3 regions of the Streptomyces sp. NPDC048825 genome follow, and region 1 is predicted to be linked to each of the others. Evidence: riboswitches for the same ligand, from Rfam matches in the RefSeq annotation. Region 1 holds a riboswitch; each other region holds the start of a gene.

Region 1 (10,085 bases):
GCCCAGCCGCGCGGGTTGGCGACGAAGACCTGGACGGTCTCGGCGCCCAGATCACGTGCGTACGACAGGCCTACGGAGGCAAGGCCGCCGGACACGGGAACATGGCTGCCGACGGGGTTGCGGGACTGCGGAGTGCTCACCCACTCAGGGTGCCATGGGGGCCCGCGCGCCCCGTCGGCGCATGCCGATCAGCCCTGCCGACCTGCCGTCACTCGATCTCGATGGTGATCGTCGAGCCCTTCGGCGCCGTGTCTCCACCGGCCACCGACTGGCCCTTGACCGTGTCCCCGAAGAGCCCGAGGAAGCCGCGGTCCTCCTCGACCTTGAAGCCGGCGGCCTCCAGCTCCCCCTTGGCGTCGTCGACCTTGTCGCCCACCACGTCCGGGACCTCGATCTGCGGCGGGCCCTTGGAGATCGTCAGGGTGACGGTGTCGCCCTCGCTCAGCTGCCGGTCGGGGGACGGCGACTGCTCGGCGACCTGGCCGGCGTCGAACTCGGAGTTGATCTGCTGGGGTGCGATCTCGACCTTCAGACCCGCGTCCTGGAGCTCCTGCTGCGCGTCGGCGAGCTCGTCGCCCACGACCTCCGGCACATCCACCGGGCTGCCCTTGCTGACGGTGAGCGCGATCGCGGAGTCCGCGCGGCGTGTGGTGCCCGCACCCGGCTCCGTACGGATCACGAAGCCGAAGGGGACCTCCTCGCTGAAGTCCCTGGTGATCATGCCCGCCTTCAGGCCCTCGTCCTCCAGCCGCGCCTTGGCCTTGCCCAGCTTGAAGCCCTCCACATTCGGCACACGTACGGTCTCCGGACCCCTGGAGATCGTCAGCGACACCGGGTCGTTGTCACGGATCCGGGCGCCCGCCTCGGGATCGCTGCTGATGACCGTGCCGCGCTCGACGGTGTCGCTGTACTCGCGCTCGACCTTCCCCACATCGAGCCCGGCGCTCTCGAGCCGATCCGTGGCTTTCGCCTCGGTCATCGCGAGCAGCGGTGGGACCTTGGTGAACTGGCCGGAGTTGATGTACCAGACGCCCGCGCCGAGGCCGAGGGCCAGCAGCACGGCGGCGACGATCGCGAGTACGCCGCGCCGGGGGAGTGGGGTGCGGGTGCGGCGGCGCGATGGTGCGTTCGGAGGCGGGGTCGCCAGGATGCTCGTGTGCTGGAACCCGCGATCGCCGCCGTCCTCGTTCACGGGGAGCGGCCGCGGCATGGACAGCGAGCGCGGGATCACGCTCGTACGGTCCGCGCCGATGTCGTGGCCCTCGGTGAGCGCCTGCGGCGGCACCGCGTCCAGCTGCTCGGCGGTCAGCCCGCTGCGTGCGTCCCGGACCTGCGCGAGCAGGGCCACCGCGTCGTGCGGACGTACATCCGCGGTGCGCGCGGTCGCCGCCGCGACCAGTTCGTCGAGTTCGTAGGCCAGGCCCGGCACTTCCGCCGACGGCGGCGGGACGTCCTCGTGGAGGTGTTTGTAGAGCACCGCCGCGGGCGAGTCCGCGAGGTGCGGCCGGTCGCCGGTCAGCATCTCGTAGAGGACGATTCCGCAGGCGTACACGTCGACCCGTGGATCGGCCGTGCCGTGTTCTATCTGCTCCGGGGCCAGGTACGACACCGTGCCGAGCACGGACCCTGTCGTGTTCGTGACCGTGTCAACAGCCCGTACGAGGCCGAAATCGGCCACCTTGACCCGGCCGTCGTCCCCTATCAGGACGTTCTCCGGCTTCATGTCGCGGTGCACGAACCCGGCGCGGTGCGCGCCGCCGAGCGCGGCGAGCACCGGCTCCAGGATGTCGAGCGCCGCCCGCGGCTGCAGGGCCCCGCGCTCGCGCAGTACGTCCCTCAGGGTGCACCCGGCGACGTACTCCATGGCGAGATAGACGTACGGCCCGTCGGTCCCCTGGTCGAAAACCTGCACCACATTGGGGTGCGCAAGGCGGGCCACCGACTTGGCCTCGCGGATGAACCGCTCGACGAACGTGGCGTCCGCGGCCAGCGTCGGATGCATCACCTTGAGCGCGAGCACGCGGTCCAGGCGGGTGTCCACGGCCCTGTAGACCGTGGCCATCCCGCCGACCGCGATACGTGCGTCGATGCGGTAGCGGCCGTCGAGCACCTGACCGACCAACGGGTCCTGAAGGGTCGTATCCACGCAGGTGAGTCTACGAGCCGAGGCTGTCAACGCCGCGTGATCGGTGGAGATTCGGAGCCGGACTGCAGCCGAGCTGTGACGAGATCGCAGGTCAGACCGGGATCTACACCGAGAGGGGGCCATTGTCTCAGAGGCCGGTGATCGCGAGGGGAGCACTGCCTCTGGGGCCGGTGGCTGGATCGCGTCGCGTCTCCGCACGGGGCTGAGCCCCGTAAGGGAGCGAGGCTGTGACATTTGCGGCTCCGCGCGTGGCTCGACAAGCCACGGCGGGCCCGCAGCCGAGTTGCAACCCGGGGGTCTGGGGGCGCAGCCCCCAGTTTCGGGAAGGGGCGGGCTTGGGGAAAGAAACCCCCACTCGTTCAGAAAGCAGGCCGCTCCGGATCCAGCCGAGCCATCCCCTCCACAGGAGACGACGCCTCAGCGAAGTGCCGCCGAGGGATCCGCCCCGCAAGCCGAGCCAACCGCCCCGCCTCCACCGCATGCTTCATGGCCTCGGCCATCAAGACCGGCTCCTGAGCCCGAGTGACGGCAGACGCAAGCATCACACCGGCACACCCCAACTCCATGGCAAGGGCTGCATCGGACGCCGTACCGGCCCCCGCGTCCAAAATGACCGGCACGCGCGCGTGCTCCACGATCAACTGGAAGTTGTGCGGATTCCGAATCCCCAGTCCGGACCCGATCGGGGAGCCGAGCGGCATGATCGCCGCGCACCCCACATCCTCCAGCTTCCGAGCGAGAACGGGATCGTCGTTCGTATAGGGCAACACCGTGAACCCGTCATCGACGAGAGTCTCGGCCGCGTCGAGCAACTCGATCGGATCCGGCAGCAACGTGCGCTCGTCAGCGATGACCTCCAGCTTCACCAGCGAGGTGCCGAGCGCTTCGCGAGCGAGCCGAGCCGTCAGCACAGCCTCCCCGGCGGTGTAGCAGCCCGCCGTGTTCGGCAGCACACGAATACCGAGCCGATCGAGCACGGACAGCACCGAACCATGCACGGAAGCGTTTACGCGACGCATGGCGACCGTCGTCAGCTCCGTGCCGGACGCGACGAGCGAGCGCTCCAGCACATCGAGGCTGGGCGCCCCGCCGGTGCCCATGATGAGGCGGGACGCGAAGGACGTACCGCCGATGAGAAACGGGTCGTCGGCCATGGGTCAGCCTCCTTGGACGGCGGTGAGGACCTCGATGCGGTCTCCCTCGGAGAGGCGTGTGCTCGGCCACTGCGCGCGCGGGACGACGGTTTCGTTGAGCGCGGCGGCGACCCCGGAGGGCGCCGCGGTGAGGGTGGCGACCAGCGTGTCGAGGGCGGTGCCGGCGGCGATCTCCTGTCGCTCACCGTTGACGAAGACGTTCATGACGAAGACGTTCATACGGGCTGCTCCGTGCGGGCCGTACTGAAGCGCCTGGGTGTGAACGGGCGGGCCTCCTCCGGGAGTTCACCGGTGGTCAGCAGGTGCGCCATGGCGTCGCCCGTGACGGGGGTGAGCAGGACGCCGTTGCGGTAGTGACCGGTGGCCAGGAGCAGGCCGTCCAGTTCTGTGGGGCCGAGCAGGGGCGCGTTGTCCGGGGAGCCGGGGCGCAGTCCCGCGCGGGTCTCGGTGAGCGGGAGTTCGGTGATGCCGGGGACCAGCTCGTGGGCGTCGCGCAGCAGTTCGTACACCCCGCCCGCAGTCACCGTCGTGTCCCAGCCCAGCTCCTCACTCGTCGCGCCGACGACCAGCTCACCGTTCTCGCGCGGCACCAGGTACACATGGCTGCCCCGGACGACGGCCCGCACGGTGCGGCTCAGGAACGGCGCGTACCGCTTCGGCACGGTCAGCCGCAGCACCTGGCCCTTCACCGGCCGTACGGGAGGCAGTACGGCGTCGGGAACGCCCGCGAGCCGCCCGCTGAGGCTGCCCCCGGCGAGGACGACCTGGCCCGCGGCCAGCTCGGTGCCGTCGGTGGTGACGACTCCGGCGGCCCGGTCCCGTACGACGCTGAGCCGCTCCGCCCAGACCCGGTGGAAGACCACTCCGGCCCGCTCGCACGCCGCGACCAGCGCCTTGGCGAGCCGCCGTGGATCGATCTGGTGGTCGCCGTCGACCCTGAGCCCTCCGCGCACGCCCGGCGCGAGCATCGGCTCCAGGCGCCGACACTCGCGCCCGCTCAGCCACTCCGACTCCAGGCCCGACTGGGTTTGCAGGGCGTGCAGTTCGCGCAGATGGGCGCGGTCGTCGGCGTCCAGCGCGACGGCCAGCGCGCCGCACTCGCGGTAGCCGAGGTCCAGGCCCGTCGCCTCGGTGAGCTCGGCGGCGAACTCCGGGTAGCGCCGGGCGGACGCCAGATTGAGGCCGAGCAGGGTCTGCTCGCCGTAGTGGAGCTCGGTGACGGCGGCCAGCATTCCGGCGGCCACCTGGGCCGCTCCGCCGCCGGGGTCGGGGTCCACGAGTGCGGTGGCGAAGCCGCGCTGCGCGGCACGCCAGGCGGTCACCAGGCCGATGATCCCGCCCCCGACGATCAGGACGTCGGATGTGTCGGATGTGCTTGACGACGCGTGCGATGCGAGCGATGTGCGCGACATGGGCGTCCAGCCCCTCCCTTCGCCGGCATGACCCGGATCAGGTTCGTACGGTCGGAGGCCGTCCCAGCCTCCCTCTCAGTCCGGTGCGTCCGGACTCCCGCGAGTGCTCTAGGTTGGCCACCCTAACTCTTCGTGTCACACCTCAGTAAGGGAGCCGCACGGCATGGCCGGTTCGCTCGACGGTCTCGTCCTCGCCCCCGTCGCGGACCAAGCCCCAGGTCAGGTCGGTACGCGCACCCGCTTCTCGTACCACGAGAAGGACGGCGAGATCTGGGCCGAGTACGCGGGCGGCGACGTCGTACGCGGCCACCTGGTGGGTACACGTGAGGGTGACCGCCTCGACTTCCGGTACGTGCAGCTGAAGCGGGACGGCAGCACCTCCTCGGGACACTGTCTGTCCCGAGTGGTCGAGCTTGCCGACGGGCGCGTACGCCTGGAGGAGACCTGGGAGTGGGAGTCGCAGACGGGCAGCGGGACGAGCGTGGTGGAACAGCTCGCCGACGACCGCTGACGACCGCTGACGGCCGTGCAAGACGTCATGACGGCTGTGCAGGACGTCACTGATCTCTCCCGCTGACTGACACAACGTCAGTTGACTATGGTGATCGCGTGAACGAGCAGACGCGGGAACGGAGCCGGGCAGCGCGACGACGTGTCGTGATCGTCGGCGCGGGCATGGCCGGCGTGCAGACCGCGGTCGCCCTGCGGGAACAGGGTTTCACCGGCACCGTGACGCTGATCGGCGCGGAGCCGCACCAGCCGTACGACCGCCCGCCGCTCTCCAAAGCAGTCCTGCTCGGCACGGCCGAGGGCTCCGCCTTCGACGTCGACTTCGAGGCCCTGGGCATCGAGCTGCGCCTGGGGCTCGAGGTGACCGGCGTACGTCCTATTGATCATGAACTCGACACGGCCATGGGGTCCGTTCCGTACGACGTCCTGGTCGTCGCCACGGGTGCGGAGCCCATGCGGTTGCCGGGCGCGGAGGGCGTACCGGGGGTGCATCTGCTGCGCACCCTGGACGACGCCGAGCGGTTGCGGCCCGTGCTCGCCCGGCAGCACGACATCGTGGTCGTCGGCGCGGGCTGGATCGGCGCCGAGTTCGCCACGGCGGCGCGCGAGGCCGGGTGCGCGGTGACCGTCGTCGAGGCCGCCGACCGGCCGCTCGCCGGCGCACTGCCCGCCGAGGTGGCCGCTCCCATGACCGCCTGGTACGCGGACAGCGGCGCATCGCTGCGCACCCACGCGCGCGTGGAGCACGTCGAACCCGGGGCGGTCGTGCTGGACGACGGCTCGCGGCTGCCCGCGGGGGCCGTCGTCGTGGGCATCGGGGCGCGGCCCGCCACCGCCTGGCTGACCGGTTCCGGGATCGAGCTGGGCGCCCATCGCGAGGTGGTCGCGGACGACCACCTGCGCACATCCGTCCCGGACGTGTACGCGGTCGGGGACTGCGCCTCCTTCCCTTCGCGCAGGTACGGCGAGCGTCTTCTGGTCCACCACTGGGACAACGCCCTCCAGGGCCCCCGTACGGTCGCGGCGAACATCATCGGCGAGACGCCCGCCGCCTACGACCCCGTGCCGTACTTCTGGTCCGAGCAGTTCGGCCGCTTCGTCCAGTACGCGGGGCACCACGCGCGCGCGGACGCCACGATATGGCGCGGCGACCCGACGGGCCCGGCCTGGTCGGTGTGCTGGCTCCGGGAGAACCGGCTGGTCGCCGTGCTCGCGGTGGGACGGCCCCGGGACCTGGCGCAGGGCCGCAAGCTGATCGAAGCCGGTGTCCCGATGAATCCGGAACTGTTGTCGGACCCCTCCCGGCCCTTGAAATCGGCGAAATCGGCGACCGCGTAGGGCGACAGGACGGGCCGCCGGGGTCCGGCGAACGGCCCAGGCGGGGCGGCCACGACTTCCGACTGTCAGTCCGGGATGGCACGCTTAATCCCGTGACCGAGATTGACGCAAAAATCGATGCTCTCGTCCCCGCCTGGCTCACCCTCCCCGACATCGCCGAACAGCTCGGCGTCGAGGTGACCCGTGTGCGGCAGCTGGTCAAGGAGGGCCAGCTCATCGCCGTACGCCGTGGTGAGAACCGAGCGCTGCACGTCCCCGCCGCCTTCATCGACGGGGACAAGGTCGTCAAGGGCCTGTCCGGAACCCTGACGCTCCTGAGGGACGACGGCTTCACGGACGAAGAGATGCTGGAGTGGCTCTTCACCCCCGACCCGAGCCTGCCCGGCACCCCCGCGCAGGCCCTCAGTGAGAACCGAGGTACGGAGGTGAAGCGCCGAGCCCAGGCGCTCGCCGTCTGACCTGAACACACCGTCGGCGTACGGGCCGTGCCCCGCACGGCAGGGTCCGTACGCCACCGACAACGGGGGATTTACGCATGCCCGAAACCATCGCACGCGCACAGCTCGCCGACGCCCGGGTCTACCTCTGCACGGACGCCCGAAAGCGCCAGGGCGACCTCGCCGGGTTCCTGGACGCGGTCCTCGCCGGCGGTGTCGACATCGTGCAGCTGCGCGACAAGGGCATGGAGGCCGCCGAGGAACTGGAGCACCTCCAGGTGTTCGCCGAGGCCTGCGCGCGGCACGGCAAGCTGCTCGCGGTGAACGACCGCGCGGACGTCGCCCATGCGGCGGACGCCGACGTGCTGCACCTGGGCCAGGGCGACCTGCCCGTCCCCGCCGCCCGCGCGATCCTCGGCGACAAGATCCTGATCGGCCGCTCCACACACGCCGATGCGGAGGCCGCATCCGCCGCCGTCGAGGACGGAGTGGACTACTTCTGTACGGGCCCCTGCTGGCCGACGCCCACCAAGCCGGGCCGCCATGCGCCGGGCCTGGACCTCGTTCGGTACACGGCCGCGCTCGGCACCGACCGTCCCTGGTTCGCCATCGGCGGCATCGACCTCGGCAACCTCGACGAGGTCCTCGAAGCGGGTGCCCGTCGCGTCGTCGTCGTACGGGCGATCACGGAGGCCGATGATCCGGGCGCGGCGGCCCGGGAGTTCGCGAAACGATTGCGTCACGGTTAGTTGTCCGAAGGGTGGACAAGTGGCCGACAAACCGGGCAATTTCCATCGTCCGGTTGGGGGACCGCCAGCCCCTGACTAACCTGCGGGTATGGCCCTAGGATCTGCGTCCACCAGGACTGACCGCGCACGCACTGTGCGTGACATGCTCGCCACAGGCAAGACGACGTACTCGTTCGAGTTCGCGGCGCCGAAGAGCCCGAAGGGCGAGCGGAACCTGTGGAACGCGCTCCGCCGTGTCGAGGCCGTCGCTCCCGACTTCGTGTCGGTGACGTACGGAGCGGGCGGCTCGACCCGCGCCGGCACGGTGAAGGAGACCGAGCAGATCGTCGCGGACACGACGCTCACCCCGGTCGCCCACCTCACCGCCGTGAACCACTCCATCGCCGAACTGCGCAACATCATCGGCCAGTACGCGGACGCCGGGATCCGGAACATCCTCGCCGTGCGCGGCGACCCGCCGGGCGACCCCATGGGCGACTGGATCCCGCATCCTCAGGGCCTGACCTACGCAGCCGAACTCGTCCGACTCATCAAGGAGTCGGGCGACTTCTGCGTGGGCGTCGCGGCCTTCCCCGAGATGCATCCGCGCTCTGCCGACTGGGACATGGACGTCGCGCATTTTGTCGGCAAATGCCGGGCCGGTGCCGACTACGCGATCACGCAGATGTTCTTCCATCCCGAGTCGTACCTGCGGCTACGTGACCGAGTCGACGCGGCCGGCTGCGAGACCCCGGTCATCCCCGAGGTCATGCCCGTGACCAGCGTGAAGATGCTGGAGCGGCTCCCGAAGCTCAGCAATGCCTCGTTCCCGGACGCCCTCAAAGAGCGGATCCTCACAGCCAAGGACGATCCGGCGGCTGTACGCTCCATTGGAATCGAGTTCGCTACGGAGTTCTGCGCGACGCTGCTGGCCGAGGGAGTCCCCGGACTGCACTTCATCACGTTGAACAACTCCACCGCGTCTTTGGAAATCTACGAAAATCTGGGGCTGCACCACCCACAGCAGGCCTAGACCGGACGCATCCTCGTACGACACACTGCGTAACGGTCATTGGGAGAGGGGCGTACATGGGCTGGACGGTCCTCTACATCGCGTTCGGCATCGTCGCGCTGTGGCTGCTCGGCGAGGTCCTGCTGCAGTACAAGGCGCGGCTGCGCTGGAGGCTGCTGGCCTTCGCGGGCTTCCTCGGCGTGGTGCTCGGCGTGCTCATCCCGTCCGTGCCGGTCATCGGCCTGGGCGCCGCCGCCTTCGCGGTCGGGCAGACATACGTCACGCTGTCGTTCCGCCGCGGCTTCGCGGCCGGCTGGGCCGTCGCAGGCCGCCCGAGCGCCAGCAAGCGGCGCCGCGGCGAGCCGGACCGGGATCCGACCCTCGAGGTCTCCGACCTCCAGGCGGCGGACAACGGAATGCGTCCGCGGGACAACTTCGGCCAGGGCGACGACCTCTACGGCCGCGAGGACTCCGTCTTCGGACAGCGGCCGGCGAGCTTCGGGGAGCACGCCGAGACGGCGGCCGAGTCCACCGCCGTCTACGAGCCGCAGCCCCTGCCGGACGACACGGGCAACTACGGCGTCTACAGCGACACCGCCTACGCCGCGGCCACCGACCCGTCCTACGCCGCGTCCGCCCAGTCCCCGGACGCCGGCCAGAACTACGGGTACGACGGATACTCCGGCTACGACCAGCAGCAGTACGGCTACGACAACGGCCAGCAGCAGTACGCCGCCTACTCCGACCCGTACCTCGGCACGCAGACGTACGGGGGCGCCTCGTACGACTCCTCCTACGACGCCTCGCAGCAGCAGTACGGGCAGCAGGGCTACGCCCAGGACCAGTACGCGGGCGGGAGCTACGGCGGCGGCGAGACCCCGCCGGGCGGCGTCTGGGTCCCGCAGCAGCGCTCCACCGACGATCCGTACGGCGGCGAACTCCCGCCGGAGCAGCAGCAATATCCGTACGAGGGCAACGGAAACGGAAACGGGTACGACGAGCAGTACCGGTTCTGACAACCGCCTTACTGCGAGCCCTGGAAGTCCGGTCCCTCCACGATCAGTCCCGCGACCAGCGCACCGGACATGCCCGCGTGCGCCAGTCCGCCGCCGGGGTGTGCCCAGCCGCCGACCGTGAACAGGGCCGGCAGGCGGGTGCTGTTGGACGGGTGCAGCAGACGTCCGCCCGCGGCGGCCAGCGCCGGGGGCGGAACCGCGCCGCCGTCCGCACCCGTCGCCTCCGCGATGTCCAGCGGCGTACGGACCTCGTGCCAGAGGAGGCGCTCGCGCAGGCCGGGTATCGCGCGCCCGGCGGCGGTGAGTACCCGCTCCACATCGTCCTCGGCCGG
Region 2 (10,085 bases), on a different contig from region 1:
CCAGCGGCGGCTCGTCGAGCGCGATCAGGAATCCGAAGCCGACGGTCACCGCGGAAACGCCGAGCGGGAGCATGAGCAGCGCGTCGAAGCCCCGCACGAAACGGCCTGCGTCCCGGCGGGTGAGCGCGGCGGCCGCGAGACCGCCGATCAGCAGGGCGAGGGCGGTGGCGGCGCAGGCGTACTGCAGTGAATTGCCGACGGCCTCGATGGGCGGGACGAGGAAGACGCCGCTCTCGTCATCGGTCAACGCCTTGTAGTACGCGAATCCGGGCGCGTCCAGCGAGCGTTGGACCAGCACGGCCAGTGGCAGAACGAGCAGTACGGCGGCGGTGCCGAGGACGGCGGCGAGCAGCGTCCACTGCCCGGCGCCACGCGGCCGTCGCGCGGTCACGGAGGCGTCGACCAGGCGCAGGGCCGTCTCTCGGCGGCGTACCGTCCATGCGTGGACCGCGAGGATCGCCCCCACCGCCACGAACTGGATCATGGTGAGCACTGCAGCCGTGGGGAGGTCGAAGATCTCCGAGGTCTGCCGGTAGATCTCGACTTCGAGCGTGGCGAAGGTGGGACCGCCCAGGATCTGCACCACACCGAAGGAGGTGAAGGTGAAGAGGAAGACCATCAGCGCCGCGGCGGCCACGGCGGGGCTCAGCGCGGGGAGCGTGACCTTGCGCCAGGCCGCGAACCGTGAGGCGCCGAGCACCCGCGCGGCCTCCTCCTGACGTGGGTCGAGTTGCGACCAGAGGCCGCCGACGGTGCGTACGACGACGGCGTAGTTGAAGAAGACGTGCGCGAGCAGGATGGCCCAAACGGTGGTGTCGAGGCGGACGCCCCACAGTTCGTCGAGCAGACCGCCCCGGCCGACCAGGGCGAGGAACGCCGACCCGACGACGACGGTCGGCAGGACGAACGGGACGGTGACGACCGCGCGCAGGATCTGCTTGCCCGGAAAGTCGAAGCGCGCGAAGACATACGCGCCGGGGAGCGCGATGAGCAGCGTGAGCGCCGTGGAGACGAACGCCTGCCAGGTGGTGAACCACAGCACATGCCGGATGTCGGGCTGGGCGACGACATCGGTGATCCGGCCGAAGTGCCAGACCCCGTCGGCCTCGAGGCCGCGCGCGACGATCGCGGCGACGGGGTAGGCGAAGAAGAGCGCGAAGAACACGACGGGCACGACCAGCAGGGCGAGCCGCGCCACGCTCTTTCCGGGAGCCGGTGCCTTGGGGCGTCCGGCCCTTACTTCAGTACGAGCGACGTCCATGACTTAACCCACTGGTCACGGTTCTTGGCGATGTCCTTGGGCGCCATGACCTCGGAGTCCTCCGCCGGGGCGCCGTACTTCGTGAACTCCTCGGGGATCTGCGCGTCCTCGCGCATCGGGTACACGAACATGTTGAGCGGCATGTCGGCCTGGAACTTCATCGAGATGAGGAAGTCGATGAGGGCCTTGCCGCCCTTGGCGTTCTTGGCGTTGCTGAGCAGTCCCGCGTACTCGATCTGCCGGAAGCAGGTGCCGTAGGCGACGCCGGTCGGTGCGGTGTCCGGCTTGGGGTCGGCGAAGACGACCTCGGCGGGCGGAGAGGAGGCGTAGGAGACGACGAGCGGCCGGTCCCCCTTCGCCTTCTTGCCGCCGGCGGACCCGGAGAACTCCTCGTTGTAGGCCTGCTCCCAGCCGTCGACGACCTTCACGCCGTTGGCCTTGAGCTTCGTCCAGTAGTCCTGCCAGCCGTCGTCGCCGTATTTTGCGGCGGTGCCCAGCAGGAAGCCGAGGCCGGGCGAGGAGGTGGAGGCGTTCTCGGTGACGAGGAGGTCCTTGTACTCGGGCTTGACGAGGTCGTCGAAGGACTCCGGCGGGGTCAGGTCGTTCTCTTCGAAGTAGGCCTTGTCGTAGTTGACGCAGATGTCGCCGAAGTCGATGGGCGTGACCCGCTTCTTCTGCTGGTCGATCCGGTACTCCGGGGGCAGCAGATCGGAGTCCTTGGCCTCGTACCCCTGGAACAGGTCGTTGTCGAACGCCCGGGACAGCAGGGTGTTGTCGACGCCGAAGAGGACATCGCCCTGCGGGTTGTCCTTGGTGAGGATCGCCTTGTTGAGGGCCTGGCCTGCGTCCCCGTCCTTGAGGACCTTCACCTGGTAGCCGGACTGCTTCTCGAAGTCGCTGATCACGCTCTTGGACGCCGCCCACGAGTCATGGCTGACGAGGGTGACGGTCTTGGACTCCGAGGCCCCTTCCCCGTCCCCGGAGTCGGACGACGTGCAAGCGGACAGCGTGACCAGACCGAGCCCGACGGCCACGGCCACGAACTTCTTGGTGGTGCTCACTGGGATCCCTCCTGGGGATGACCAGAAGAGACGCGGCCCTGCCCGGCACTCTCGGAGAACTCCCGAGGCTCCCGGGCAGGGCGCAACAGCTGGCTCGAGTGAAGACCGAACTTCCTACCCAGAATGACCTGGGCGAGGTTCAGAGGGTCTGCGGCCGTGCCGCACTCTCAGCGCTGTGGCGCTCCCCTGTCGGATTTTGCAGGTATGAAGGTGTGTACGGAGGTCAGAGTACCGCCTGATCCGCCCGTGCCCACCGCTCGGCGGACGCTGTGATCAGCCCGTGCCCTGACTCCCGTCAGCGCTCGGTGGCCGCGAGCTGTCCGCACGCCCCGTCGATCTCCTGGCCACGGGTGTCCCGGACGGTGACCGGCACCCCGTGCGCGGCGATCGCCTCGATGAACGCCTTCTCGTCCTCGGGCCGGGAGGCGGTCCACTTGGAGCCGGGCGTCGGGTTCAGCGGGATCAGGTTGACGTGCACGGGCTTGCCCTTGAGCAGCCGGCCGAGCCGGTCGCCGCGCCACGCCTGGTCGTTGATGTCCCGGATCAACGCGTACTCGATGGACAGCCGGCGCCCGGACCTGGCCGCGTACTCCCATCCGGCGTCGAGGACTTCCCGCACCTTCCAGCGCGTGTTGACGGGTACGAGGGTGTCGCGCAGTTCGTCGTCCGGCGCATGCAGCGAGATCGCGAGCCGACACTTGAAGCCCTCGTCGGCGAACCTGTGGATGGCGGGGACCAGTCCGACGGTCGATACGGTGATGCCGCGCTGCGACAGCCCGAGGCCGTCCGGCTCGGGGTCGGTGAGCGCCCGTATCGCCCCGACGACGCGCTTGTAGTTGGCGAGGGGCTCGCCCATGCCCATGAAGACGATGTTGCTGAGCCGCGCCGGCCCACCGGGGATCTCGCCGTCCCTGAGAGCCCGCATGCCGTCGACGATCTGGTGCACGATCTCGGCGGTCGACAGATTCCGGTCGAGCCCGGCCTGTCCGGTGGCGCAGAAGGGGCAGTTCATGCCGCAGCCCGCCTGCGAGCTGATGCACATGGTGACCCGGTCCGGGTAGCGCATCAGCACGGACTCCACGAGCGTCCCGTCGAACAGCCGCCACAGGGTCTTGCGGGTGGTGTCCTGGTCGGTCGACAGATGCCGCACGACCGTCATCAGCTCGGGAAGCAGCGCCTCCTGAAGCTTGGCGCGCGAACCGGCGGGGATGTCGGTCCACTGCTCCGGGTCGTGCGCGTATCTCGCGAAGTAGTGCTGCGAGAGCTGCTTGGCGCGAAACGGCTTCTCACCGATCGCTGCAGCGGCTTCCTTGCGCTCGGCGGGCGAGAGATCGGCAAGGTGCCGCGGCGGCTTCTTGGCTCCGCGGGGGGCGACGAAAACGAGTTCTCCGGGCTTAGGCATGGCCATACAAGTGTCGCAGACATACGAAGAGGGGCCCGCCACCTGTGGACAACGAGCCCCTCGCGTATGAACGTGCAGGTCAGTGGCGATGCACAAAGGTCACCCGGAGCCGACGAAGATCACCATCAGCAGCCACACCACCGGCGCTGTCGGCAGCAGCGAATCCAGTCGGTCCATGCTGTGTCGACTTGCCGCTACCGCGGCGCGGCGCCGTGCCCCTCTTACCTCAGCCGGACCCCACGAAGAGGACGAGCAAGAGCCAGACCACTGGCGCCGTAGGTAGCAGCGAATCCAGTCGGTCCATGATCCCGCCGTGCCCCGGAAGCAGCGTCCCCATGTCCTTGATGCCCAGGTCCCGCTTGATCATGGACTCGCCGAGGTCTCCGAGGGTGGCGGTGACCGCGACCGCGAAGCCCATCAGCAGGCCCTGCCACCAGGTGCCGTCCTCGATCAGGAACTGCATGAACAGGGCGCCCGCCGCCATGGCGAAGGTGACCGCGCCGAGCAGGCCCTCGCGGGTCTTGCCGGGGCTGATGCGCGGAGCGAGCTTGTGCTTGCCGAAGCGCCAGCCGATGGCGTAGGCGCCCGTGTCACTTACCACGGCCAGCGCCAGGAATGTGAGGACCCGCCACGCGCCGTCGTCGGCGGTGAGCATCATCGCCACGAACGTGGCCAGGAACGGGATGTAGAAGGCCGCGAAGACGCCCGCTGTGACGTCCTTGAGGTAGCCCTCGGGTGGTTCCGTCATGCGCCAGACGAGGACGGCGAGAGCGGTGAGCGCCATCGCCACCCAGGCGCCCTCGGCCCCCCGCACGTATCCGGCGACGACCATCGCCGCGCCGCCGAGCGCGAGCGGCACGAGGGGCGCCTTGATGCTCTTGCGCTCCTGGAGCCGCGAGGTCAGCTCCCACAGGCCGACCACGACGGCGACCGCTATGACGCCGACGAAGACGGCCTTGACGACGAACAGGGACACGACGATCACCGCACCGAGCGCGACGCCGACCCCTATGGCAGCACCCAGGTCGCGGCCCGCGTTCTTCTTCTGCGGTGCGGACGCCGGCTGTGGGGCGCTGGACATGGGCTCCTGCGGCTGGGGCTGGGGCTGGTGGTGCGACGGAGCCCGGTGCGGCGGCGTCTCGTCGCGGAACAGGGGGCCACCCGCCAAAGCGGCCCCCCGGTCGTCATCCTGGTCTCCGCCATGCGCGGGTACGTCGGGCACGATGGGCATGGGGCGAGTCTGCTGGGCGTTGTGCGCGTCGTACGCGGGACCCGCCGGGGCAGCGCCCTGGGCAGGCCCCTGGTCGGGCGGCCCCCAGTACCCGGCTTGTGGCGGCGCCCCCCAGGAAGAGTCGTTCATCAGACCTCGAGCAGCTCTGATTCCTTGTGCTTGAGCAGCTCGTCCACCTGAGCGACGTACTTCGCGGTGGTGTCGTCGAGCTCCTTCTCCGCACGGCGGCCCTCGTCCTCGCCGACCTCGCCATCCTTGATCATCTTGTCGATGGCGTCCTTGGCCTTGCGGCGGACGGATCGGATCGAGACCTTGGCGTCCTCACCCTTGGTCTTGGCGACCTTGATGTAGTCCCTGCGGCGCTCCTCGGTCAGCTCGGGGAACACCACCCGAATGATATTGCCGTCGTTGCTCGGGTTGACGCCCAGGTCGGAGTCGCGGATCGCCTGCTCAATGTTGCGCAGCGCGCTCTTGTCGAACGGGGTCACCACTGCCATACGCGGTTCCGGCACCGAGAACGAGGCCAGCTGGTTGATCGGCGTCAGTGCGCCGTAGTAGTCGGCCACGATCTTGTTGAACATCGCCGGGTGCGCACGACCGGTGCGGATCGCGGCGAAGTCCTCCTTGGCGACCACGACGGCCTTCTCCATCTTCTCCTCGGCCTCGAGGAGGGTCTCTTCGATCACCACTTGCTCCTGCGTGTCTTGAGTAGGCCCGGCAGCTGTTCCTGGTCGGGGTCGGCAGCCGGCTGCGTCGCGTCTTATTACTGCACGGTTCCCGACCGGCAGGACATTGTCCATCCCCCGGTCAGGGTCCGTCCTCCTGGCAGGGACTGCCCCTGTCAGGCCCGGCTGCCCTGATCACCCACGAGAGTGCCGATCTTCTCACCCTTGACGGCGCGGGCGATATTGCCCTCCGCCAGAAGCTCGAAGACCAGGATGGGCAGCTTGTTGTCCCGGCAGAGCGTGATGGCTGTCATGTCGGCGACCTTCAGGTCGCGGGTGATGACCTCGCCGTAGCTGAGCGAGTCGAACTTGACGGCCTCGGAGTTGGTCTTCGGGTCGGAGTCGTAGACCCCGTCCACACCGTTCTTGCCCATCAGCAGGGCTTCGGCGTCGATCTCCAGGGCGCGCTGGGCGGCGGTGGTGTCGGTGGAGAAGTACGGCATGCCCATACCGGCGCCGAAGATGACCACGCGGCCCTTCTCCAGGTGGCGTACGGCACGCAGCGGGATGTACGGCTCCGCGACCTGCCCCATGGTGATGGCGGTCTGCACACGCGAGTCGATGCCCTCCTTCTCGAGGAAGTCCTGAAGGGCGAGGCAGTTCATGACCGTACCGAGCATGCCCATGTAGTCGGAGCGGGCCCGGTCCATGCCGCGCTGCTGCAACTCGGCACCGCGGAAGAAGTTGCCGCCGCCGATGACGACGGCGATCTGAGCACCGCCGCGGACAACGGCGGCCACCTCGCGGGCGATTTTGTGCACCACGTCGGGGTCGACGCCCAGTCCCCCGCCACCGGCGAACGCCTCACCGGAAAGCTTCAGCAGAAAGCGCCCCGCGCCTTTGCCGTGATCGCTCTTGTCGTCCTTGTCGGCCTTGGTGGTGGTCATGGAGATCTCGCCTCTTTTACGTGTCGCACATGCGAAGAAGGCCATTGCCGGTGGGGTGTTCTCATCCCATGCGCGGCAATGGCCTCCTCGTCAGATCTGCTGTCGTCCGTCACGCACGCGCGCGTGCCCACGTGCGAGGACGACTGCTGTCGACCCTAGCGGGCTCTCGCGTGGATCGCGGCACGGACTCAGATGCCGACCTTGATGCGCACGAAGCGCTTCAGGGTGACACCGGCCTCGTCCAGGACCTTCTGGACGGACTTCTTCTGGTCGAGCGCGTACGGCTGGCCGAGGAGCGTGGCGTCCTTGAAGAAGGCGTTGACGCGGCCCTCGACGATCTTCGGCAGGGCGGCCTCGGGCTTGCCCTCGGCACGCGTGGTCTCCTCGGCGACCCGGCGCTCGCTCTCGATGACCTCGGCCGGAACGTCCTCGCGGGAGAGGTACTTGGGCGCGAAGGCGGCGATGTGCTGGGCGATGCCCTTGGCGGTCTCGGCGTCCGGCTTGTCCAGCTCGACGAGGACACCGATCTGCGGGGGCAGGTCGGGCATGGTGCGGTGCATGTACGCGGTGACGTACTCGCCGGAGAACTGGGCGAAGCGGTCCAGGACGATCTTCTCGCCCAGGTTGGCGTTGGCCTCGTCGACGTACGCCTGAACCGTCTTGCCGGTCTCGATCTCGGAGGCGAGCAGCGCCTCGAGGTCGGCCGGGGAGGTGGCGGCGACGTGCGCGGCGAGCGCGTTCGCGGCGGCCTGGAACTTCTCGCCCTTGGCGACGAAGTCCGTCTCACACTTCAGCTCGACGAGGACACCGGAGGTGTTGTCGTCGGCGATCAGGGAGACGACGGCGCCGTTCTCGGCGGAGCGGCCCTCGCGCTTGGCGACGCCCTTCTGGCCCTTGATGCGCAGGGCCTCAACGGCCTTGTCGACGTTGCCGTCGGCCTCGTCGAGCGCCTTCTTGCAGTCCATCATGCCGGCGCCGGTGAGCTCGCGGAGCTTCTTGACGTCGGCGGCGGTGTAGTTCGCCATGATCAGTGAATCTCTTCTCGGAGTTCGAAGTCTCGAAGTCGGCGTCCGCCGCTGATCGGGCGGGCGTCCACCGAAGATCTACGGTCTACGGGTGAACGGCGGACGGCGCGCTGGCGCCGCCCGCCGTCACTTGAGCCGTGACGCTGGAGTCAGGCCCGCGACGCGGAGGTCAAGGCCTGCGACGCCGGGGTCAGGCCTGCTCGGCCTCGGCCGGCTTCTCGGCCTCGGCGGCGGGGGCCTCAGCAGCAACCTCGGCGGGGGCTTCGGCAGCAGCCTCGGCGGGGGCCTCAGCAGGAGCCTCAGCGGGGGCCGCCGCCTCGGTGGTGGCGGTGGCCTCCTCGGCCTTCTTCTCGCCACCCTCGAGCAGGTCGCGCTCCCACTCGGCGAGAGGCTCGCCGGCGGCCTTCTCACCCTTGGCCTCGGCGGCGGCACCGGAGCGGGCGATGAGGCCCTCGGCGACGGCGTCGGCGATCACACGGGTGAGCAGGGTGACGGAGCGGATCGCGTCGTCGTTGCCCGGGATCTTGTAGTCGACCTCGTCGGGGTCGCAGTTGGTGTCGAGGATGGCGACGACCGGGATGTTGAGCTTCCGGGCCTCGCCGACCGCGATGTGCTCCTTCTTGGTGTCCACGATCCAGACGGCGCTGGGCACCTTCTGCATCTCGCGGATACCGCCGAGGGTCTTCTCCAGCTTGGCCTTCTCGCGGGAGAGGACCAGCAGCTCCTTCTTGGTGAGGCCGGAGGCGGCCACGTCCTCGAAGTCGATCTGCTCGAGCTCCTTCAGGCGCTGCAGGCGCTTGTAGACGGTCGAGAAGTTGGTGAGCATGCCGCCCAGCCAGCGCTGGTTGACGTAGGGCATGCCGACGCGGGTGGCCTGCTCGGCGATGGCCTCCTGCGCCTGCTTCTTCGTGCCGACGAACATGACCGTGCCGCCGTGGGCGACGGTCTCCTTGACGAACTCGTAGGCGCGGTCGATGTACGACAGCGACTGGAGCAGGTCGATGATGTAGATGCCGTTGCGCTCCGTGAAGATGAATCGCTTCATCTTCGGGTTCCAACGACGGGTCTGGTGACCGAAGTGGACGCCGCTTTCCAGCAGCTCCCGCATCGTGACGACGGCCATGGCCGTACTCCTTGGTGTTCTCGGTTGTGCCGCGCGTGCCGGACGGCACGCGCGCCTGACGCCCGCGATGCGCCTGCCACTAGGGACCGAGGGGCGCTGACACCGGCTTTTGGTGGCCCGATGTCGGGGCGTGCGAAGTCGACCCGGTGACCCGGATCGCCACCAGAAGTGTACGGGACCCGCGAGGCACCGGGTGACGCCGCTGTCCACAACCGGCCGGTACTCCACAGATCCTGGCCATGATCCACTTTTCCCCGCGGATCGCGGGAGCGTTCTCGCATGCGAGCAGATCGATGTCGACGAGTTCGACGATGTCAGCGGTGTCTTCGTACGGGGCTGGCCTTGCTGTTGGGCCTGACGGTGATCGCCCTCGGCATCGCCTTACCCGCGGCCGGGGCATCAGCCCCCGGAGGCGCGGACGGTCCGCCACCCCCGGAAGCCGATGGCTCGTCGGTCCCGGCGGTTCCGGAAGCCGATGCCCCGGTCAGGGCTGTCGGCCGCGCCTGGCCGGTGGGAGTACGCCCGCCGGTGACCCGCGGCTGGGACCCGCCGGCGACGGAGTACGGCCGGGGCCACCGCGGCGTGGACCTCGCGGCGCCACCGGGCACGCCCGTCCGCGCCATCGCCCCAGGCCGGGTCTCCTTCGCGGGCAGGGTCGCGGGCCGCGGAGTCGTCTCGATCGAACTCGGCAGCACCGGCGATCCACCCTTGCGCACCACATACGAACCGGTGCGCGCGACAGCGAAGAAGGGAGACGACGTAGCGCCGGGCGACATCGTCGGTGTCGTGGAACCCACGGGCTCCCACTGCCAGGCATCCTGCCTGCACTGGGGCCTACTCCGAGCCGACACCTACCTGGACCCGCTCTCCCTGCTACCCCCGGGTCTACTCCGCCGCGGCCCTTCACGCCTGCTCCCGGTCATCGGCGTACCGGAGGGACCACCGACGTAGGGGGAGCAGTGCCGGCGTGGCTTGGCGTCGCGTCCAGTCGACCGTTTTGCCGCAGAGGCGGAGGGGGAGGGTGGGAAGCCCGGAAGAGCGAACTCACCCTCCAATCAACCGAGAAGGGCCTCAGCCCCGCACCCCCCGCAACGCCATCGCCACAGCGGCATCGGTGATGGCGTCCGGATCCTCGGCCGCGCCCAGTTCGATGCGCCGTACGGCAGCGTCCACGATGCCCTGGAGGAGCATGGCGGCCATGCGGGGCTGGTCGTGACCTATGTCCCCGAGCGCTTCCACGATCATGGCGACGAGGCCGCCGTGCGCGGCGCGGATCTTTTCGCGCGCGCCCGCGTCGAGTTCGCTCGCGGAGATGGCGACGACTGCCCGGTGCCGCCGGTCGCCGACCAGGGCGAGCTGCCGGCGGACAT
Region 3 (10,085 bases), on a different contig from region 1:
AGGCGAGGTGGATCTTCTTCGGCAGCTTGTCCCAGCCGAAGATCCACAGGCCGATGAACGTGGACTCGAAAAAGAACGCGATCAGCGCCTCGAAGGCGAGCGGGGCACCGAAGACATCACCGACGAAGCGCGAGTAGTCGGACCAGTTCATGCCGAACTGGAACTCCTGCACGATGCCTGTCACGACACCCATCGCGATGTTGATCAGGAAGAGCTTCCCCCAGAACTTCGTCGCCCTGAGGTACTTCTCGTTCCCCGTACGCACCCAGGCGGTCTCCAGGCCGGCCGTGAGCGCGGCGAGTGAGATGGTCAGGGGGACGAAGAGGAAGTGGTAGACGGTGGTGATGCCGAACTGCCATCGCGCCAGGGTCTCCGGCGCCAGAGCCAGGTCCACGTCGTCAGTCTCCTTACGTCGCCGTGGTCACAGCGGCAGTTTGCCCAGCTTGTCGCAGACATCACGGGACCAACCGGGCAAGCTTGTGAACGCGTTCACATTCACAAGCAATTATGACGCATGACCGTTCGAGGCGTGAGAGGTGGGGGGTCCCTAAGGTTGGACCATCCGGCCTCTGGCGCGGAAGCGCAGGTCAGAGCGTTGTGACGCGAAGAGAGGGCAGGAGACCCGCCGGCAGAGCCCCGTCCCCGACGGAACCCTGCCGGCCGCGGGAGGCTAGAGCTCCTTGCGGAACCCCTCCGTCGTCTTCAGAAAGATGTCGTTCGCCTCGGTCTCGCCGATCGTCACGCGCACGCCCTCCCCCGGGAAAGGCCGCACGACGACCCCGGCCTGCTCACAGGTCGCCGCGAAGTCGACCGTACGCTCGCCGAGCCGCAGCCAGACGAAGTTCGCCTGGGTCTCCGGCACCGTCCAGCCCTGCGCACGCAGGGCCTCGACGACGCGAATTCGCTCGCACACCAGCGAGCCCACCCGGCCGAGGAGCTCGTCCTCGGCGCGCAGCGAGGCGACCGCCGCGTCCTGCGCGAGCTGGCTCACACCGAAGGGCACGGCGGTCTTGCGCAACGCCGCGGCCACCGGCTCATGGGCGATAGCGAAGCCGACCCGCAGTCCGGCGAGTCCGTACGCCTTGGAGAACGTACGCAGTACGCAGACGTTCGGCCGCGCGCGGTAGATCTCGACGCCGTCCGGCACCTGGGGGTCGCGGATGAACTCGCGGTACGCCTCGTCGAGGACCACGAGGACGTCGCTCGGCACCCGGTCGAGGAAGCGTTCCAGCTCGGCCCGGCGCACCACGGTGCCGGTGGGGTTGTTGGGGTTGCAGACGAAGATCAGCCGCGTCCGCTCGGTGACCGCGTCCGCCATCGCGTCAAGATCGTGCACGTCCCCCGACGTGAGCGGCACCCGCACCGACGTCGCACCGCTGATCTGCGTGATGATCGGGTACGCCTCGAAGGACCGCCAGGCGTATATGACCTCGTCACCGGGACCGCTCGTGGCCTGCAACAGCTGCTGGGCGACGCCGACCGAGCCCGTGCCGGTGGACAGATGCGTGAGCGGCACCGCGAACCGGTCCGCCAGCTCACTCATCAGCGCCGTGCACGCCATGTCCGGGTAACGGTTGAAGGACCCCGCCGCGGCGGCCACGGTTTCCATCACCCCGGGCAGCGGCGGATACGGGTTCTCGTTGGAGGACAGCTTGTACGCCACCCGACCGCCGGCCGCGGCGGGCTTCCCCGGCTTGTACGTGGGGATACCCTCCAGCTCGGCACGCAGCTTGGGGCTCGTCTCGCTCACCGCAGTCCTCCTCATGACCACCACCGGCTTCCAATACTCCTCACCTTATGAGGATTCGGCGCCGCTGCGTATGGCCCGGGACCGACCGCGTAGGCGGCCCCTGGCATCGGGCCGACGGAGGCGTACGAAGCGGGGGGCGCGCCGCTGTCCGGTTCAAGCGCCGGTGGCTCACGCCGTGGCGCGCATCCCCCATGCAGGTGAGTTGAGACCTCTTCGAAACATGACCCATTCGGCAGGCTCATGCGCCCCCACAAGTGACGTACTGTCATTGAATCGCTCAACTACCTTATGTTCCAAGGAAATTGAGCACTATCGACCATGCAGAAACGTGCCTGTCAACGAGTGAATATGCGTCCGCACTACCCCACCGCATGAGCCCTACTATCGGCTCGCCATGACAGCAGCAGGGAAGCACCAGGTGAGCCGGGCGGAGACCTCCCGTCGAGGCAGTCGGCCGGGCCGGGCGGGCATCAGAGACGTAGCCGCCGCCGCCGGGGTCTCCATCACGACCGTGTCCGACGCACTCAACGGCAAGGGCCGGCTCCCGGACGCCACCCGACGCCATGTCCGCGAGGTCGCCGACCGGCTGGGCTATCGCCCCTCCGCCGCGGCCCGCACGCTCCGTACCGGAAAGTCGGGCCTCATCGGCCTGACCGTGACGACCTACGGGGATGAACCTTTCACCTTCACGGAGTTCGCGTACTTCGCGGAGATGGCCAGAGCCGCCACCTCGGCCGCGCTCGCCCGTGGCTACGCCCTGGTCATCCTTCCCGCCACCTCGCGCCACGACGTGTGGTCGAACGTGGCCCTGGACGGAACCGTGGTCATCGACCCCTCCGACCAGGACCCCGTCGTCAGCGAACTGGTCCGCCAGGGTTTGCCGGTGGTCTCCGACGGCCGCCCGGCCGGCTCGCTGCCGGTGACCGCCTGGGTGGACAACGACCACGAAGCCGCGGTCCTGGGCATCCTCGACCACCTGGCTGACGCGGGCGCCCGCCGGATCGGCCTGCTCACCGGGACCTCGACGGACACGTACACGCATCTGTCGACGACCGCGTACCTGCACTGGTGCGAGCGCGTCGGCCAGGAACCGGTGTACGAGGCCTACCCCGCGCACGATCCCTGCGCGGGATCCGCCGCCGCCGACCGGCTGCTCGCCCGGCCCGACCGGCCTGACGCCGTGTACGGACTGTTCGACCCGAACGGCACCGACCTCCTCACGGCCGCCCGCCGCTACGGTCTGCGCGTACCGGAGGATCTGCTGCTCGTGTGCTGCAGCGAGTCCGCGGTGTACGCCAACACCGAGCCACCCCTCACCACGCTTTCACTCAAGCCGCGCCACATCGGCACGGCCGTGGTCCAGCTCCTCATCGACGCCATCGAAGGGGTCGAATCGGACCAACCGGTCGAGCAGGTGATACCGACGGAGTTGATCGTGCGGACCTCCTCCGATCGACGGCCGCCCCGTACGACCGTCAGCCCGCCCCGATCACCCGAGGAGAGGTGACGTCAGGCGGTGGCATCAGGTGAGAAAGCTGCTCCCAATTCGGGAGAAAACCACGATGAACTGGGGTCCTGCCCCGATTCACCACCCCTGGGTCATCACATGGCGCGATCCGCATTCCTATGATGGGCGCACGACACCGCGGGCCGCTGCGACCAGGCAGTCCAGTGCGGTGCAGATGCGGCGCGATGGTGGTGGAGGGGTCGATGACTCAGGGGGCCGGTCAGGGACCCGAGGTGCGGACGCCGACGGTGCGCGACTTCCGCGTGCCCGCGTACGTCCACGAAGCCGATCCGTATGCGCAGCCCGGCCCGTACGCCCAGCCCGGACCTCATCCGCAACAGCGCCCTCATGCGCAGCAGATGCCTCCCGGTGAGGGCACCAGACCGGTCGAGGACGCCGAGGGCTACACGCCGACGCAGCGCGATCTGCCCGTCATCAACCGCGGTGACACCCTTCAGGTGCCGGTCAGCCCCGAAGCCACGACCGTCCCGCAGTCCACCGCCGGGCCGGGCCCGCTGTACGTCGTGGGCGACGTACACGGCTACCTCGACGAACTCGTCGCCGCACTGCGCGAGAAGGGCCTCATCGACATCGACGGCCACTGGTCGGCGGGCACCGCACGACTGTGGTTCCTCGGGGACTTCACCGACCGAGGGCCCGACGGCATCGGCGTCATCGACCTCGTGATGCGGTTGTCCGCCGAGGCCGCCGCGGCCGGCGGCTACTGCAAGGCGCTGATGGGCAATCACGAGCTGCTGCTGCTCGGCGCCAAGCGATTCGGCGACACTCCCGTCAACTCCGGTGCCGGTACGGCCACTTTCCAGGCCGCCTGGCTGCTCAACGGCGGCCAGAAGACCGATATGGAGCGCCTCGAGGATCACCATCTGCAGTGGATGGCCCGCCTCGACGCGATGGAGCTGGCGGACGGGCACCTGCTGGTGCACTCCGACACCACCGCCTATCTCGACTACGGCGACTCCATCGAAGCGGTCAACGACACCGTCCGTGAAGCCCTCACGCGCAACGACGCGGACGAATGCTGGGACCTCTTCCGCAAGTTCACCAAGCGATTCGCGTTCCGCGACGACGGGGGCGCACAAGCCGTGCGCGAACTCCTTGACATGTACGGTGGCTCTCGCATCGTCCATGGTCACAGCCCCATTCCGTACCTCCTCGGCGAGGTCGGCTCCGAGGACAGCGACGATGCCGCGGGCCCTGTGGTCGAAGGACCGCATGTGTACGCGGACGGGCTGGCCATCGCGATGGACGGCGGCGTGACCATGGCCGGAAAGCTACTGGTCCAGCAACTGCCCCTGGATAGCTGACCCTTTTCCGGGCAGGCGTTCTTCCACCGAGAACGGGGCCTATCGAGGGGCAATTTCTGGAAACCCCCTGTCACCTCGTACCGTCCCCGCTCTACCATCGGCTTATCCGTAGCAGGCTCCCCTCCGTTTCTGCCCGACGGCTCGTCAGCATGCCGAGCCCCAAGCCCTACGGAGCATCGGGGGATGCACATGAACAGCGTTCCGCAGCACCTGTTGAGTGAGGACCGCCAAGAGTACGAGCGGGTCCTCGATGAGGCGCTGCGCTCCGCACCACACCGTCCGGAACTCGCCGCTGTCGGCCAGCGGCTCAACCCCGAACAACTGCGCACCATGGCGCTCAACGCCTCCGCTCTCATCACGGCGGCCGCGGCGACCGAATACCAGCACTACGTAAAGGTCCGCGAGCAACTGCGCCGGCCGGCGCCGCCCACGCCACGCGTCCACGAAGGATCCGGATCCACGGACCCGGGCACGAGCGCGGTGGGGCTCGCCGCCACGGTGGGGGAGGCCACCGAGCCCGCCGGGGCGGGCGCCGTCGCCGTCGCCGCGGTACTCACTCCGGTCCTCGCCGGCACCGCCTCGGCAATCTTCCTGCTCGTCGGCTACCTCCTGAAGATGCTCAACCCCGAGCCGGCGTTCGCCCGGACCCTCCTCACCACTGGGTGGGTCTTCGGCGCGGTGACCGCGGCCGCGATCCTGATCGCCGCGGTCGGTCTGCTGCTCACCGCCCTGCGCAACGGAGAGAGCTCGCTCCAGGCCGGCACGCGGGGTGAGCAGAGCGAGGAACTGAGCCGGGCGAGGGAAGCCTGGCGCGAGGCCCTCCTGGAGCGCGGCATCATGCCGTTCCTCCGAGAGGCACTCGCCGACCCGGGCTCAGCGGCCCTCGACCGTACGACATCGCCGCAGCCGACCAGCCGAATCCCCCATCTCGGCTACAACCGCCCGGGCTTCAGCAGCCCCGACGGCGGCCCCGCGGCAGGCCCCCGCCCCAGCTACTCGAGCCCGGACTTCTCAAGCCCGGACTTCGGGGGCCCGGAGCATCAGCCGGAGTAGGGGCGCGGCCGAGGCAAGACCAGAAGCAGCCGAGCCGGGACCCCGAGTCCCGGCCGGACGGACAAGCCGCACGGCCGCTCCGGCCCACGACGACGAAGTCGAGGGCCGGAGCCCGGAGCGGTGCACTGCTGCCGCGCCCGGATCAGGTCAATCGGCGAGCGGCAGATACACCCGGTTACCCGCAGCTGCGAACTCCTGCGACTTCTGCGCCATGCCTTCCTCGATCTCCGTCTGCGTACCGCCGTGTTCGCGGCGGATGTCTTGAGAGATTTTCATCGAGCAGAACTTCGGCCCGCACATCGAGCAGAAGTGGGCCGTCTTGGCGGGCTCGGCCGGGAGGGTTTCGTCATGGAACTCTCGGGCCGTGTCGGGGTCGAGGGCCAGGTTGAACTGGTCCTCCCAGCGGAACTCGAAGCGGGCGTCGGACAGCGCGTCGTCCCATTCCTGCGCGCCTGGGTGCCCCTTGGCGAGGTCGGCTGCGTGGGCGGCGATCTTGTAGGTGATGACGCCGGTCTTGACGTCGTCACGGTTGGGCAGGCCCAAGTGTTCCTTGGGCGTGACATAGCAGAGCATGGCCGTGCCCCACCAGGCGATCATCGCGGCACCGATGCCGGAGGTGATGTGGTCGTACGCCGGCGCGACGTCCGTCGTCAGCGGGCCGAGCGTATAGAACGGAGCTTCATCGCAGATCTCCTGCTGAAGGTCGATGTTCTCCTTGATCTTGTGCATCGGGACATGTCCCGGGCCCTCGATCATGGTCTGTACGTTGAAACGCTTGGCGATCGTGTTGAGTTCCCCCAGCGTCCTCAACTCCGCGAACTGGGCTTCGTCGTTGGCGTCCGCGATCGAGCCGGGCCGCAGCCCGTCACCGAGCGAGTACGTGACGTCGTAGGCGGCCAGGATCTCGCACAGCTCTTCGAAGTTCTCGTAGAGGAACGACTCCTTGTGGTGCGCCAGGCACCAGGCCGCCATGATCGAGCCGCCACGCGAGACGATGCCGGTCTTGCGGTTCGCGGTGAGCGGTACGTACGGCAGGCGCACGCCCGCGTGGACGGTCATGTAGTCCACGCCCTGTTCGGCCTGCTCGATGACCGTGTCTTTGTAGATCTCCCAGGTCAGCTCCTCGGCACGGCCGTCGACCTTCTCCAGCGCCTGGTAGAGCGGCACCGTGCCGATGGGGACGGGGGAGTTGCGCAGCACCCACTCCCGGGTGGTGTGGATGTTCCGGCCGGTGGACAGGTCCATGACCGTGTCGGCACCCCAACGGGTCGCCCAGGTCATCTTCTCGACCTCCTCCTCGATGGAGGAAGTCACCGCCGAATTACCGATGTTGGCGTTGACCTTCACCAGGAACCGCTTGCCGATGATCATCGGCTCGATCTCCGGGTGGTTGACGTTCGCGGGCAGCACGGCCCGCCCCGCGGCGATCTCCTCACGTACGACCTCGGGGTCGACGTTCTCGCGGACTGCCACGAACTCCATTTCCGGTGTGATCTCGCCACGTCGTGCGTACGCGAGTTGCGTGACGGCCGTACCGCCGATGCCCCGGCGCGGCTGGCGCGGACGTCCCGGGAAGACGGCGTCGAGGTTGCGCAGTCCGCCACGCGGCGAGGTGTGCTTGATCCCGTCGTCCTCGGGGCGGATGGGACGGCCCGCGTACTCCTCGGTGTCGCCGCGGGCGATGATCCAGTTCTCGCGCAGCGGCGCCAGGCCCCTGCGGACATCGGTGTCGATAGTTGGATCGGTGTACGGGCCGGAGGTGTCGTACAGGGTGACCGACTGGCCGTTGGTGAGGTGCACCTGACGGACCGGCACCCGTAGGTCGGGGCGCGAGCCCTCGACATAAGCCTTGTGCCAGCCGATGGATTTCCCGGCCTCGCCGTTCCCGGACGAGGCTGAGTCCTCGTCCGTCTGGCTGGAGGCAGGCGTACGTACGTCCTTGTTGGTCATGAGACCTACTCCCTACGCCGGCATTACCCGGTAACAGGTTCAGCGGTCGACGCAGCGGTTTCCGTACGGCGATGTTCCACGTGAAACATCGCTGGGACGGAGGTCAGCGCCCTCTCAGCCCGGTGCTCCGAGCTCCCGCGTGTGCAAAAGGTCCCTCCACGCTAGCGTCATACTGGGCGCGCTGAACAGTGGGCCCCTTTCGTTCTTGCGATGATCGGTCGGTGACTACAACGCATCAGCCCCCGCTTCCCCCGTCCGAACCGCCGCACGGGCCCGGCCCCGGTGACAACCACGGCTCTGGTGACGGTCATGGCCACAGCCATGCGCATAGCCATGGCCATGGCCCTCCAGCCCCCGTGTCCAAACACTTGCGCAAGGTCATCGCCGCGGTGCTGATTCCCTTCGCCACGGCGGTCGTCGTAGGCCTGGCCGTGCTGTGGCCAGGAGGCGCCCCACCCCACGAACGCACCGGCGTCGGCTTCGACCGGCAGACGCAAGAGGCCACGGTGACCAAGGTCGACGAGGTGGACTGCAAGTCCGTCAACGCCTCCGGGGGCACCCCGACCGGCGACACCTCGACCGCGGAGGGCTCGTCCGCTCAGCAGCAGGCGACCGGCACCTGCAAGAAGGCGACGGTCCGGGTCGACACCGGCAAGGACAAGGGCCGTACCTTCACGGAGATCGTCCAGCCGGACTCGTCTCGGCAGCTGAGCCAGGGGCAGGATGTGATCGTGGCGTACGCGCCCGACGCTCCCAGGGACCTCCAGTACTCGGTCACCGATGTGAACCGCAGGCTCCCGATGGCGCTGCTCGCAGGGATCTTCGCGCTCGCCGTGGTCGTGGTGGGCCGGATGCGCGGTGTCATGGCGCTGATCTCGCTGGCCGTCAGCTTCCTCCTCCTGACATTCTTTATCCTGCCTGCGATCCTGCAGGGCTCGAACCCCTTGGTCGTCGCGGTCGTCGGGGCGAGCGCGATCATGCTGATCGCGCTCTACGCCTGCCATGGACTGTCCGCCCGAACATCGGTCGCGGTGCTCGGAACACTGCTCTCGCTGCTGCTGATCGGGGTGCTCGGCTCACTGTTCATCGGCTGGTCCGCGCTCACCGGCAACACGGATGACAACACCGGTCTGATCCATGGCCTGTATCCGAGCATCGACATGAGCGGTCTGCTGCTCGCGGGCGTCATCATCGGTTCGCTCGGTGTGCTCGACGATGTGACGGTGACGCAGACATCGGCGGTCTGGGAGTTGCACGCGGCCAATCCGTCGATGGGCCGGCGCGGGTTGTACCGGGCGGGCATCCGTATCGGCCGGGACCACATCGCGTCCGTCGTCAACACGCTCGTCCTCGCGTATGCGGGCGCCGCGCTGCCCCTGTTGCTGCTGTTCTCGATCGCTCAGAGCAGCGTGGGGACGGTGGCCAACAGTGAGCTGGTCGCCGTGGAGATCGTGCGTACGCTCGTCGGCTCGATCGGCCTGGTCGCCTCCGTACCGGTCACTACGGCCCTGGCCGCTCTCGTGGTCTCGGCGGACCGCCCCGGATCCGCGTCTGCGGCTCAGACGCCACCACCGGAGCAGCCCCAGGCGGGCGTCAGGACGCCGGTACTCGGGGGGAGGGGCCGCCGCCGCAAGCGCTGAAGCGTTACGGCACCCTGAGCACCGTACGATTCAGCCCGCACTCTGTTCCTCCGCCAGGATGCGGTCCAGGGCCTCGTCGAGATGTGTGTCGAAGTCGGCAAGGGAGTGCTCCTGGCCTAGTGGCACCAGCTTGTCCGTGCGGTCGAGGAACGCCACGAGCGGCACCGCTCCGCAGCGGAACAGCGCCTGGTCGGCGCCCACTTGGAGCCGGATCAGCACATCGCCGAACCCCTCGGAGCCGGCGGGCGAAATGTGCACATCGCCGACCCCACACGGCCGCCCCACCCCATCGATCAGCAGCTCCCGGCCGAAGGCCCAGGTCACCGGGGCATCGCCGGGCAGGTGGAAGGTCAGACGCACGGCATAGGGATCACATGTCTCGTATCGAAGCTCCACCGGAATGCGGAAGGAGAGCTCCTCCGACACGAGAAAGCTCATCATGATCTCTGCCTGTACTACTGACTCGCGCATCGCCTACCCCGCCGTCTGCCGTCGACTGGCCAGGAACCATCCACCTGACACTGCTGGCATCTTGCTGAACGTACACACCAGATCACAAGGAGTGAGTTTTCAGATGCTGATAGAGACGGCGAGCGTCCCTGGCAGCCTGCCGATCTCCTTCTGCAACTGCCGCGCCGCGGGCAGCAGTCGGTCCGCGTGGTGGGCGGGCAGTGAGATGGCCATTGAGCCGACCGTGTTGCCCGCGATGATCGGGATGGCGGCGCAGACCGTCCCCAACGCGTATTCCTGACGCTCGATCACGGGCTTCATGCGTTTGGTCCCTTCGAGGCGCCGCAACAGAATGTGATCGTCACGCACCGTGTACGGAGTGATCGATTGCACGGGATACCGGTCGAGGT

What was found. A riboswitch is a leader RNA that binds a small molecule or an ion and turns the genes downstream of it on or off. The one in region 1 is predicted to bind thiamine pyrophosphate.
Region 2: another riboswitch for thiamine pyrophosphate. It lies ahead of ACGFNK_RS33335 (thiamine ABC transporter substrate binding subunit); the one in region 1 lies ahead of thiO (glycine oxidase ThiO).
Region 3: another riboswitch for thiamine pyrophosphate. It lies ahead of thiC (phosphomethylpyrimidine synthase ThiC); the one in region 1 lies ahead of thiO (glycine oxidase ThiO).

What each region holds. Positions count from the first base shown of each region.
Region 1 covers NZ_JBICUR010000004.1:106,155-116,239, forward strand. Annotated here, with positions in the region: gene ACGFNK_RS11875 (deoxyribonuclease IV) at 1-140, opposite strand, end outside; gene pknB (Stk1 family PASTA domain-containing Ser/Thr kinase) at 209-2,146, opposite strand; gene ACGFNK_RS11885 (thiazole synthase) at 2,506-3,300, opposite strand; gene thiS (sulfur carrier protein ThiS) at 3,304-3,504, opposite strand; gene thiO (glycine oxidase ThiO) at 3,516-4,712, opposite strand; TPP riboswitch at 4,710-4,823, opposite strand; gene ACGFNK_RS11900 (hypothetical protein) at 4,876-5,223, shown strand; gene ACGFNK_RS11905 (NAD(P)/FAD-dependent oxidoreductase) at 5,322-6,560, shown strand; gene ACGFNK_RS11910 (Rv2175c family DNA-binding protein) at 6,653-7,018, shown strand; gene thiE (thiamine phosphate synthase) at 7,096-7,746, shown strand; gene metF (methylenetetrahydrofolate reductase [NAD(P)H]) at 7,835-8,758, shown strand; gene ACGFNK_RS11925 (hypothetical protein) at 8,815-9,753, shown strand; gene ACGFNK_RS11930 (phytoene desaturase family protein) at 9,762-10,085, opposite strand, start outside.
Region 2 covers NZ_JBICUR010000016.1:170,003-180,087, reverse strand. Annotated here, with positions in the region: gene ACGFNK_RS33340 (ABC transporter permease) at 1-1,261, opposite strand, end outside; gene ACGFNK_RS33335 (thiamine ABC transporter substrate binding subunit) at 1,237-2,322, opposite strand; TPP riboswitch at 2,416-2,520, opposite strand; gene rlmN (23S rRNA (adenine(2503)-C(2))-methyltransferase RlmN) at 2,618-3,724, opposite strand; gene ACGFNK_RS33325 (phosphatidate cytidylyltransferase) at 3,951-4,955, opposite strand; gene frr (ribosome recycling factor) at 5,084-5,641, opposite strand; gene pyrH (UMP kinase) at 5,797-6,567, opposite strand; gene tsf (translation elongation factor Ts) at 6,756-7,592, opposite strand; gene rpsB (30S ribosomal protein S2) at 7,783-8,715, opposite strand; gene ACGFNK_RS33300 (M23 family metallopeptidase) at 8,995-9,666, shown strand; gene ACGFNK_RS33295 (TetR/AcrR family transcriptional regulator) at 9,787-10,085, opposite strand, start outside.
Region 3 covers NZ_JBICUR010000011.1:209,235-219,319, forward strand. Annotated here, with positions in the region: gene ACGFNK_RS26240 (cytochrome ubiquinol oxidase subunit I) at 1-394, opposite strand, end outside; gene hisC (histidinol-phosphate transaminase) at 671-1,750, opposite strand; gene ACGFNK_RS26250 (LacI family DNA-binding transcriptional regulator) at 2,145-3,257, shown strand; gene ACGFNK_RS26255 (metallophosphoesterase) at 3,446-4,582, shown strand; gene ACGFNK_RS26260 (hypothetical protein) at 4,766-5,635, shown strand; gene thiC (phosphomethylpyrimidine synthase ThiC) at 5,783-7,585, opposite strand; TPP riboswitch at 7,578-7,734, opposite strand; gene ACGFNK_RS26270 (YibE/F family protein) at 7,807-9,225, shown strand; gene ACGFNK_RS26275 (SsgA family sporulation/cell division regulator) at 9,256-9,696, opposite strand; gene ACGFNK_RS26280 (IclR family transcriptional regulator) at 9,796-10,085, opposite strand, start outside.